DNA from 2 places in the Pseudomonas sp. LBUM1660 genome. Region 1 is predicted to be linked to the other one. Evidence: riboswitches for the same ligand, from Rfam matches in the RefSeq annotation. Region 1 holds a riboswitch; the other holds the start of a gene.
What was found. A riboswitch is a leader RNA that binds a small molecule or an ion and turns the genes downstream of it on or off. The one in region 1 is predicted to bind cobalamin.
Positions count from the first base shown of each region.

Region 2: another riboswitch for cobalamin. It lies ahead of cobO (cob(I)yrinic acid a,c-diamide adenosyltransferase); the one in region 1 lies ahead of ACA068_RS14010 (CbtB domain-containing protein).

Region 1 is NZ_CP166795.1:2,953,970-2,959,394, reverse strand. Features, by position in the region: gene cobN (cobaltochelatase subunit CobN) at 1-2,010, opposite strand, end outside; gene cobW (cobalamin biosynthesis protein CobW) at 2,014-3,075, opposite strand; cobalamin riboswitch at 3,176-3,390, opposite strand; cobalamin riboswitch at 3,568-3,795, shown strand; gene ACA068_RS14010 (CbtB domain-containing protein) at 3,915-4,106, shown strand; gene ACA068_RS14005 (CbtA family protein) at 4,118-4,822, shown strand; gene ACA068_RS14000 (cobalamin biosynthesis protein) at 4,819-5,232, shown strand; gene cobM (precorrin-4 C(11)-methyltransferase) at 5,331-5,425, shown strand, end outside.
Region 2 is NZ_CP166795.1:1,995,757-2,001,181, forward strand. Features, by position in the region: gene ACA068_RS09385 (PQQ-dependent sugar dehydrogenase) at 1-1,067, opposite strand, end outside; gene ACA068_RS09390 (hypothetical protein) at 1,135-1,719, opposite strand; cobalamin riboswitch at 1,876-2,109, shown strand; gene cobO (cob(I)yrinic acid a,c-diamide adenosyltransferase) at 2,190-2,801, shown strand; gene ACA068_RS09400 (cobyrinic acid a,c-diamide synthase CobB) at 2,812-4,137, shown strand; gene bluB (5,6-dimethylbenzimidazole synthase) at 4,134-4,784, shown strand; gene cbiB (adenosylcobinamide-phosphate synthase CbiB) at 4,781-5,425, shown strand, end outside.

The DNA of each region.
Region 1 (5,425 bases):
GCTGTTGAGCTTGTCGTCCAGTTGCAGTTCACGGTCGATGTGCGTCTCGCGCACCAGTTGCAGGATGTCGCGCTGCAATTCACGGGCACGGCGCGGATCGAGCAACTGTGCTTCGTAATACTCGTCGGCCAGCAACTCGAGGTTGCGCAGCGGACCGTAGGTTTCGGCGCGGGTCAGCGGCGGCATCAGGTGGTCGATGATCACCGCTTGCGTGCGACGCTTGGCCTGGGCGCCCTCGCCCGGGTCGTTGACGATAAACGGATAGATGTTCGGCAGCGGCCCGAGCAGCGCGTCCGGCCAGCAATTTTCTGACAGCCCGACGCCCTTGCCCGGCAGCCATTCGAGGTTGCCGTGCTTGCCGACGTGGATGACGCCGTGGGCGCCATAGGTGTTGCGCAGCCAGAAGTAGAACGCCAGGTAGCCGTGAGTTGGCACCAGGTCCGGGTCGTGATACACCGCGCTCGGATCGACCTGATACCCCCGCGCCGGCTGAATGCCGACGAAGGTCAGGCCAAAGCGCAACCCGGCGATCATCATGCGTCCGTCACGGCACATCGGATCGCTTTCGGGCGTGCCCCAGCGCTCCAGCACCGCTTGCTGATTGGCTTCGGGCAATCGGTTGAACATCAGCCGATAGTCGTCCATTGCCAAACTTTGCGCGCAGGGACGCTGATCAATGGTGTCGAGGTCGTTGCTGACACCGCCGAGCAATTGTTGAATCAACGCAGTGCCGCTGTCCGGCAACTCGTCGGGCAACGGATATCCTTCAGTGTGCAGCGCCCGCAGGATGTTCAGCGCGGCGGCCGGGGTATCGAGGCCCACGCCATTGCCAATGCGCCCATCGCGGGTCGGGTAGTTGGCGAGGATCAGCGCGATGCGTTTTTCGCTATTCGGCACTCGCGCCAGGTCGATCCAGCGCCGCGCCAGCTCGGCGACGAAATCCATGCGCTCCGGTTGTGCTCGATAGCACACCACGTCCGACTGACTGCGCTCGCTGCGCCACGCCAGGTCCTTGAAGCTGATCGGCCGGCTGATGATCCGTCCGTCCAGTTCCGGCAGCGCGATGTGCATCGCCAGATCACGCGGGCCGAGGCCCTGTTCACTGGCAAGCCAGCCCGGCTCGTTGTCCTGGGCGCAGATCGCCTGGATCACCGGAATGTTGCGTCGAAACGGCCGCAGATGCGGCGCTTCGGGGCTGGATTGAGCGAAACCGGTGGTGTTGAGGATCACCCCCGCCTCGACTTCGTCCAGCAGGTCCTCGACCACCGTCAGGCAGCCGGGCTCTTTCAGACTGGCCAGCGCAATCGGCAACGGATTTAAACCCGCCGCCTGCAAACGCTGGCAGAAAACATCGATGAACGCGGTGTTCGCCGCCTGTAAATGCGAGCGATAAAACAGCACCGCCGCCACCGGTTGACCGGCCTGCCAATCGGCTTGCCAATCGTTAAGGTCAGCGGGGCTCTTTTGCGGGTGGTAAATCGCCGTGCGCGGCAAGGTTTGCGGCTCGGCCCAGGCGTAATCGCGATCCAGCCAGCGATTGGCCAGGCAGCGGAAAAAATCCAGGGCATTGGCCATGCCGCCCTGCCGCAAAAACTGCCAGAGCCGGTCGCGGTCGTCGGCGGTCACGGTGCTCAGGTCACTGAGTTCCGGGTCCGGCCGGTCATCCCCCGGTACCAGAATCAGTTGCACACCGCGCTGGGACAGCTCCACCAGACGTTCGACCCCGTAACGCCAATAGGCGATGCCGCCGTGCAGCGAAATCAGAATCACCTTGGCATGGCGCAGCACTTCGTCGACATACAGGTCGACCGATGCGTGATTCTGCACCTGCATCGGATTGGCCAGGCGCACGCTCGGGTAATCGTCCGGCAGTTGCTGCGCCGCTTCGGCAAGCAGCGCCAGGCTGGAATCGCCGCTGCACAGGATCACCAGCTCGGCAGGGGTTTGTCCAAGGTCGGCAATGTTGTCATCCGACACGAAACCGCCGGGCTGGGTCCTGAGCAGGTGCATGGCTTAAACGCTGAGCGCGGCGCGCAATTGCGCTTCAAGCAAAGCGGCGTCCAGTTCCTGGCCGATCAGCACCAGGCGCGTGGTGCGCGCTTCACCGGCGCCCCACTGACGGTCGAAATGCTTGTCGAAACGCGTGCCCACGCCCTGAATCAGCAGGCGCATCGGTTTGTTCGGAATCGCCGCGAAACCTTTGACCCGCAGAATGCCGTGCTGGACCACCAGTTGGGTCAGCGCGTCCAGCAGCAGGCTTTCGTCGGCTTGGGGCAGTTCGATGGAGATGGAATCGAAGGCGTCGTGATCGTGATCGTCTTCGCCTTCATGGTGGTGATCGTGATGGCTGTGCCGGCTGTCGATGTGTTCTTCGGAACCGGCGCCGAGGCCGATCAACACATCCAGTGGCACGCGGCCGCTGCTGGCTTCGATGACTTTGACGGCTGGCGGCAGTTCTTCGGCGACTTCCAGGCGCACACGGGCCAGGTCTTCCGGGCTGATCAGGTCGGCCTTGTTGAGGATCACCAGGTCGGCGCTGGCCAGTTGGTCGGCGAACAGCTCGTGCAGCGGCGATTCGTGGTCCAGGTTCGGGTCGAGTTTGCGCTGGGCGTCGACCTGATCCGGGAAAGCCGCGAAAGTGCCGGCGGCAACGGCTGGGCTGTCGACCACGGTGATGACCGCGTCAACGGTGCAGGCGCTGCGGATTTCCGGCCACTGGAAGGCTTGAACCAGCGGCTTTGGCAGGGCCAGGCCCGAGGTTTCGATCAGGATGTGGTCGAGGTCGCCGCGACGGGCGACGAGTTCGCGCATCACCGGGAAGAATTCTTCCTGGACGGTGCAGCACAGGCAACCGTTGGCCAGTTCGTAGACGCGACCGTTGGCTTCTTCTTCGGTGCAACCGATGGAGCATTGTTTGAGGATTTCGCCGTCAATGCCCAGCTCGCCGAACTCGTTGACGATCACCGCGATGCGGCGGCCCTGCGCGTTGTCGAGCATGTGCCGCAGCAAGGTGGTTTTACCCGAGCCGAGGAAGCCGGTAACGATGGTGACGGGGAGTTTGGCCAGTGTTTTCATCGGATGCCCTTTGGCAAGGTGGCGGGCATACGGGACGACAATCGCTGCGACGGATGCGCGCGCGGAAGAGTTCGCCACCGGATCACCCCGCCCGGTTGTAGTGAGAATCTGTGTCGAGGCAGGTCTCCTGGCTGACGGTGTGCCGGGCTTGAGGGCCTGGCATTCACTGCGCCTTCCCGCGAACCCGCTGAACAGGGTTTGCAGTGGCGTGGCAGCGAACATCACCGTTCACAGTTGCGGGGGCAGCCGCGGCATCGACCGCGTTCCCTTCTTAGCTTCGGCAAATGCCGAAGAACCTCGAAAGCGCAAGGCTACGCATGGTGTGGGGGCGGGTCAATGTCTTGTGGTGCCCTCACCGGCCCCTTCGCGGGCAAGCCTCGCTCCTACAGGATGGCGGTGCTTTTGTAGGAGCGAGGCTTGCCCGCGAAGAATTCACCTCGGCATCGAAATGAGAACCCATGCCAATTGACGCCAAACCCCCGCCCATGCTCTCCTACACGCCTTGTTACGGGTGCCCTTCACAGGGTGAAACGGGAAACCGGTGAATCATGTGCTTTACTCAAAGCCATGTCAGTCCGGTGCTGCCCCCGCAACGGTAAGCGAGCGAAGCGTCAGATCCACTGTGCCAGCAGTTCGGCATGGGAAGGTGATGCTTGCAGGTTCAGGCGCAAGCCTTGGCCCCTCGTGAGCCCGGAGACCGGCCCGCAACACAAAGTGACCTTTACGTCACCGAATAACAAACCCGCGGTGGGCGGGCGCTGTTTGAACCTCTGCGCGCCCGACTCGCAGGGGTCTTCCATGCGCTCTATTCACCCACTGACAGACCAGAGGGAAGCGCCATGTCGATCATCAGCAGCACCGGCCACAGCACCGCCAGCACCACCACGACCCTGAGCCAACGCCTGACCACCGCCGTATGCGCGTCGATCCTCGGTGCGTGCCTCGTGTATTTCGCCGGTTTCTCGCACATCGAAGCGGTGCACAATGCCGCGCACGATACCCGTCACAGTTCAGCCTTCCCGTGCCATTGAGACCTGCCGACATGATCAAGCGTATTGCGCAAACCGCAGGTTTCAGCGGGCTGCTGGCCGCCCTGTTGCTGACCCTGCTGCAAAGTTTCTGGGTCTCTCCGCTGATTCTGCAGGCCGAAACCTACGAAAAATCCGAGCCGGCCGCTGTTGAAGTTCACGAACACGCCGCCGGTGTCGCCGCTCACACTCACGACGCCGAAGCCTGGGAGCCGGAAGACGGCTGGCAGCGTGTGCTGTCGACCACGGGCGGCAACCTGGTGGTCGCCGTCGGTTTCGCCCTGATGCTCGCCGGTCTCTACACCTTGCGTGCACCGACCAAAACCTCCCAAGGCTTGCTTTGGGGCCTGGCCGGTTACGCGACCTTCGTGCTGGCGCCGACCCTCGGCCTGCCGCCTGAACTGCCGGGCACTGCCGCGGCTGATCTGGCCCAACGGCAACTCTGGTGGATCGGCACGGCCGCGTCCACGGCGGTCGGCATCGCGCTGATCGTGTTCAGTCGTCACTGGCTGATGAAGATCCTCGGCGTGGCGATTCTCGCCGTTCCGCACGTGATCGGCGCGCCGCAACCGGAAGTGCACTCAATGCTCGCTCCGGAAGCGCTGGAAGCGCAGTTCAAAATCGCATCGCAGCTGACCAACGTCGCGTTCTGGCTGGCCCTGGGCCTGATCAGCGCCTGGTTGTTTTGCCGCAAAAGCGATGGCCAATACCACGCATGATTGTTACTCGCACAGCGCCGACTTTAGTCGTCGGCCTGGGCTGCCAGCGCGGCTGCCCTGCCAGTACGCTGCGGGCGTTACTCGATCAGGCGTTACAGGCTCATAAAATCGGACTTCACCAGATCAACGCCCTGGCCAGTATCGACCTGAAGCGCGATGAACCTGGCCTGGTCGAACTCGCCGCACAACTCGCGTTGCCGCTGATGTATTTCAGCAGCGAGCAATTGGAAGGTTACAAACCGCAACTCAGCCATCATTCGGACATCGCGTTCGAACGCACTGGCTGCTACGGCGTGGCGGAAAGTGCCGCCCTGGCCCTCGCCGAACAACTGGCCCAGGCACCGGCGAAACTGCTGATTCCGCGACAAAAATATGCCCAGGCCACCCTGGCGTTGGCTTGCGTTGCGTAAGATCCCCGATAATCCCCGCCTTCGATCATGAGCAATCTTCATCTGAAGCCTTGCCCAAGCCCTTTTTCTGACAGACTCTTTATTCAAAGGAACGGACGATGACCGTCTACTTCATTGGCGCAGGTCCCGGCGACCCGGAACTGATCACCGTCAAAGGCCAACGGCTGATTCGCAGTTGCCCGGTGATCATCTA
Region 2 (5,425 bases), 960 kb from region 1:
TTGAATTGCGCTGGAAGTGTGTTGCCCTCGGCAAACGACAGGCCCAGCGATGCGGTATGTGGGCCGACCGCATAATCCGGCGCAATGGCCTTGGCCACCAAGTCAGGGTTCTGCGGCTCGACGCGAATATCGACGTGCTGGCCATAGTAGCTGAAGGGCCAGCCGTAGAACCCGCCGTCCTTCACTGAAGTGATGTAGTCCGGCACCAGATCGCTACCGATTTCGTCCCGCTCATTGACCGCCGTCCACAGGGCGCCGGTCTGAGGTTCCCAGGCCATGCCGTTTGGATTACGAATCCCCGAAGCGAAGATCCGGTGATTGCCGGTGGCGCGATCCACTTCCCAGATCGCCGCGCGACCTTCCTCCTGATCAAGGCCGTTTTCTCCGACATTGCTGTTGGAGCCGACTGTGACGTACAGCTTGCTGCCGTCCTTGCTGGCGATGACGTTTTTGGTCCAGTGGTGATTCAGCGTGCCACCCGGCAGGTCGACCACCTTGATCGGCTGCGACTTGATCGCGGTGTCGCCATTTTCATAGTGAAAGCGCAGCAAGCGGTCGGTGTCGGCGACGTACAGGTCATTGCCGACCAGGGTCATGCCGAAGGGCGAATTGAGGTTTTCCAGGAACACCGTGCGGGTTTCGGCGATGCCGTCGTGGTCCTTGTCCCGCAGCAGCGTGATGCGATTCGGGCTGGGAACGGCGGCGCCGGCACGGCCCATGACTTTCTTCATGACCCAGCCTTTAACGCCTTTGCCGTCATCGGGTTTCGGTGGCGCGTTGGTTTCGGCTACCAGCACATCGCCGTTGGGCAGCACGTAGAGCCAGCGCGGGTGATCGAGCCCTTCGGCAAATGCCGCCACTTGAGTGCCCGCCGCAGCGGTGGGTTTCGCGCCATCCGGCCAGCCGATCGCCGGGGCGATGTTCACCGTCGGGATCAGGGTCTTGTTCGGTTCGGGCAGTTTGGGTGACGGGCCGGTGCCGTCGGAGACTTGCAGGCTGGAGGTTTCACCACAAGCGGCGAGCCCTCCGGCGAGCGCGATGACGAGAACGAGCTGGGGCTTGTGCATGCTGGACTTCCCTATGAGTGCATTGTCTTAATCATAGAGAAGCTTAAGCACGCGATGGTTCAACCAGTCAGCCGCGGGCTTCCTTGAGCAGCACGGCGATGCCGGGGTGATAGTTGCCCGCTTCGTTGCGCAACTTGCGGTAGGCGTATGGGAAATACCAGGCCACGGCGCAGCTGTGTTCCTTTTGCAGGTCGTCGACCATGTCCTGGAGTTCTTCCGGTGTCGCGCTCTGCTGTGCCTTTTGAGGCGCAACGAACAGGCAGCCGAGTCTCAGGTCGCTGGCGTAGCTGATGCGCTTGGCGTTGCTGGTGATGTCCTGCAGCGCTTGAGTCAGGTTCAGGCTATTGACCCGCGGCCAGCGTTGAGTAGTCTGAAGGTAGGCGCGTTGTTCGGGGGTGGCGATATACAGATCGGCGCGGCCGTTGCGTTCCCCTTCTTCATTCTGTTTGCGCGTCGGTGTTTGTTGCAGTGTGACCATTTCCGCCATCCAGGCTGCTGCAGAGAGCAGGCCGAGGTTGGCTTTTTCGTCGTACCAATAAGGTGTGTCGTTATCGCCGCGCACAGCGTTAAAGCGGTCGATACAGTCAAACCAGCGTTCCAGCACCGGTCGCAGGAATTCCAGCTTCGGATTGCTGATGATCATGCCTTGCATGTTGCTCACCCTTGTAATTGTGTTGTTGGGTTTTATGGCGCTTTGATATCACTGCTGACGGTGTGGTGCAAGATTGACGTCACGTAATTGATGGGCAGCAGTATATCGAGCGCTCGCGCTTTGTCTTCAATTGACGCTCCACCCCCAACCCTCTAACCTTCGCGGCTTGTTTCAGGTGCTCTGTGGCGGTGGCCGACAGAGTGAAACAGGGAAGCCGGTGAGTGACTATCACCAAGCGACGAAACGTCACGATCCCGGCGCTGCCCCCGCAACGGTAAATGAGTAAAGACTGCGTCTTGAGCCACTGTGTCGACTGTCGACATGGGAAGGCGCGCAGTCCGGCGCGAGCCGCTCATGAGCCCGGAGACCGGCCTGATTCATTCAACGGCATCACGGTGGGCGATGCCAGGCTTCTTGCCGTCTATTCTTGTGCCTGCCCGCCGTTATCCAGCCTCAACGGAGAGCTCCCCATGACTGATTCCCCTGATCGTGACGAACGCCACTTGGCGCGCATGCAGCGCAAAAAAGCCGTGATCGACGAACGCATCGCCAACTCGCCGAATGAGTGCGGCCTGCTGCTGGTGCTGACCGGCAACGGCAAAGGCAAGAGCAGCTCGGCCTTCGGCATGCTCGCCCGGTCCATGGGCCACGGCATGCAGTGCGGCGTGGTGCAGTTCATCAAGGGCCGTAACAGCACCGGCGAAGAGCTGTTCTTCCGCCGCTTCCCGGAGCAGGTGCGTTTTCATGTGATGGGCGAGGGCTTCACCTGGGAAACCCAGGACCGCCAGCGTGACATCGCCGCCGCTGAAGCCGCGTGGGCTGTGTCGCGTGAGTTGTTGCGTGACCCGTCGATTGGTCTGGTGGTGCTGGATGAGTTGAATATTGCCCTCAAGCACGGTTACCTCGACCTCGATCAGGTGCTCACCGACTTGCAGGCGCGTCCACCGATGCAACACGTGGTGGTCACCGGTCGCGGCGCCAAGCCAGAGATGATCGAACTGGCCGACACGGTCACCGAAATGGGCGTGATCAAGCACGCGTTCCAGGCCGGGATCAAAGCGCAAAAAGGCGTCGAGTTGTGAGCTGCACTTTATGAGTAGCCATCGTCAATGCCCGGCGGTATTGATTGCCGCGCCGGCCTCCGGTCAGGGCAAGACCACTGTCACCGCCGCGCTGGCCCGTTTGCACCGCAATCAGGGGCGCAAGGTGCGCGTGTTCAAATGCGGCCCGGACTTTCTCGATCCGATGATTCTCGAGCGCGCCAGCGGTGCGCCGGTGTATCAACTGGACATGTGGATGGTCGGCGAGCAGGAAAGCCGTCGGCTGTTGTGGGAGGCGGCCGGGGACGCCGACCTGATCCTCATTGAAGGCGTCATGGGGCTGTTCGACGGCACGCCGTCCAGCGCCGACCTGGCGCGGCATTTCGGTGTGCCGGTGCTCGGGGTGATTGACGGCACGGCGATGGCGCAGACCTTCGGTGCGCTGGCGCTGGGGCTGGCGAAGTATCAGCCGGACTTGCCGTTTGCCGGTGTATTGGCCAACCGCGTGGGCACGCTGCGTCATGCGCAATTGCTCGAAGGCAGCCTGACTGAAGGCTTGCGCTGGTACGGCGCCTTGTCGCGGGAAACCGGGATCGAATTGCCGAGTCGGCATCTCGGTCTGGTTCAGGCCAGCGAGTTGAACGATCTCGACGTGCGCCTTGATGCGGCGGCCGAATCGCTGGCCAGCAGTTGCGATGTGGCGCTGCCGCCCGCGGTGGAATTCGCCGGGCCCGATGTGATCGCCGCCGAGCCTTTGCTTAAAGGCATCCGAATTGCCGTGGCCCGTGATGAAGCGTTCGCCTTCACCTACGGCGCGAGCCTCGATTTGCTGCGGGCCATGGGCGCCGAGTTGCTGTTCTTCTCGCCGATCCGCGATGCTGATTTGCCAGAGGCGGACAGCCTTTATCTGCCGGGCGGTTATCCGGAACTGCACCATGTGGCGCTGTCACAGAACACCTCGATGCTCGACGCGATCCGCGCCCATCATGCCGCTGGCAAACCGTTGCTGGCCGAGTGTGGCGGGATGTTGTACCTGCTCGATTCGCTGACCGATGTCGAAGGTACTCGCGCTGAATTGGTTGGCTTGCTCAAAGGTGATGCGGTGATGCAAAAGCGTCTGGCCGCGTTGGCTTTGCAAGCGGTTGAGTTGCCGGAAGGTGCGTTGCGTGGCCACACCTATCACCATTCGTTGACCAGCACCGAACTTGAGCCGATTGCCCGTGGACTCAGTCCGAACGGCGGACGGGGGGCGGAGGCGGTTTATCGTGCGGGGCGGATGACGGCCTCTTATGTGCATTTTTATTTTCCGTCCAATCCTTCGGCGGTTGCCGCTCTTTTTGCGCCGGACTTTGATGCAGTCTTCGCGAGCAGGCCATGACCGACAACGCATTCTCCGAAGCCGAACGCGAAGCGGTCTACCGGGCCATCGCCGAACGTCGCGACATGCGCCACTTCAGCGGCGGCACTGTCGAGCCTGAGTTGCTACGACGCCTGCTCGAAGCCGCCCACCAAGCGCCGAGCGTCGGCCTGATGCAGCCCTGGCGCTTCATCCGCATCAGCGACCAGGCCCTGCGCAGCAAGATCCAGCAGCTGGTGGAAGAAGAACGCATCCGCACCGCCGAAGCACTCGGCGAGCGCACCGACGAATTCATGAAGCTCAAGGTCGAAGGCATCAACGACTGCGCCGAGGTGCTGGTCGCCGCGCTGATGGACGATCGCGAGCGCCACATCTTCGGTCGTCGCACCTTGCCGGAAATGGACATGGCCTCGTTGTCCTGCGCGATCCAGAACCTCTGGCTGGCCTCCCGCGCTGAAGGTCTGGGCATGGGCTGGGTGTCGCTGTTCGAGCCGCAAGCGCTGGCGGACCTGCTGGGTTTGCCACCCGGGGCCAAGCCGTTGGCGGTTCTTTGCCTCGGCCCGGTCAAGGAATTCTATCCGGCGCCGATGCTGGTACTCGAAGGGTGGGCGCAGGCGCGTCCGCTCAGTGAGTTGCTGTATGAAAATTATTGGGGAGTGAGTCAATGAGTGTGGCGTTATTGAGTGTCGCCGCGGTTGCGCTGGACGCGCTGCTGGGTGAGCCCAAACGCTGGCATCCGCTGGTGGCGTTCGGCCGTTTTGCCGACCGCATCGAGCAACGTTTCAACGGTGAGGGGCGTGGCTGGCGCAGCCATGGCGTCACCGCGTGGGTGATCGCGGTCGTGCCGCTGACGTTGCTGGCCACGGCGTTTTCCTGGGCGCCGTATGTGGGCTGGATTGTCGAGATTCTCGCGCTCTATTGCGCCCTCGGCATGCGTAGCCTCGGTGAGCACGTCGAACCGGTGGCCAAGGCTTTGCGCAGTGATGATTTGGACGAAGCCCGCAAGCGCGTGGGTTATTTGGTCAGCCGTCAGACCAGCGAACTGGATAAAACCGAAGTCGCCCGCGCCGCCACTGAATCTGTTCTGGAGAACGGCAGTGACGCGGTATTCGCTGCGCTGTTCTGGTTTGCCGTGGCCGGCGCGCCCGGCGTGGTGCTCTATCGCTTGAGTAACACCCTCGATGCCATGTGGGGTTACCGCAACGAACGCTTCGAACGTTTCGGTTGGGCGGCGGCGAAGATCGACGATGTCCTCAACTATATTCCTGCACGCCTGGTGGCGTTGACCTACGCGCTGCTGGGCAAAACC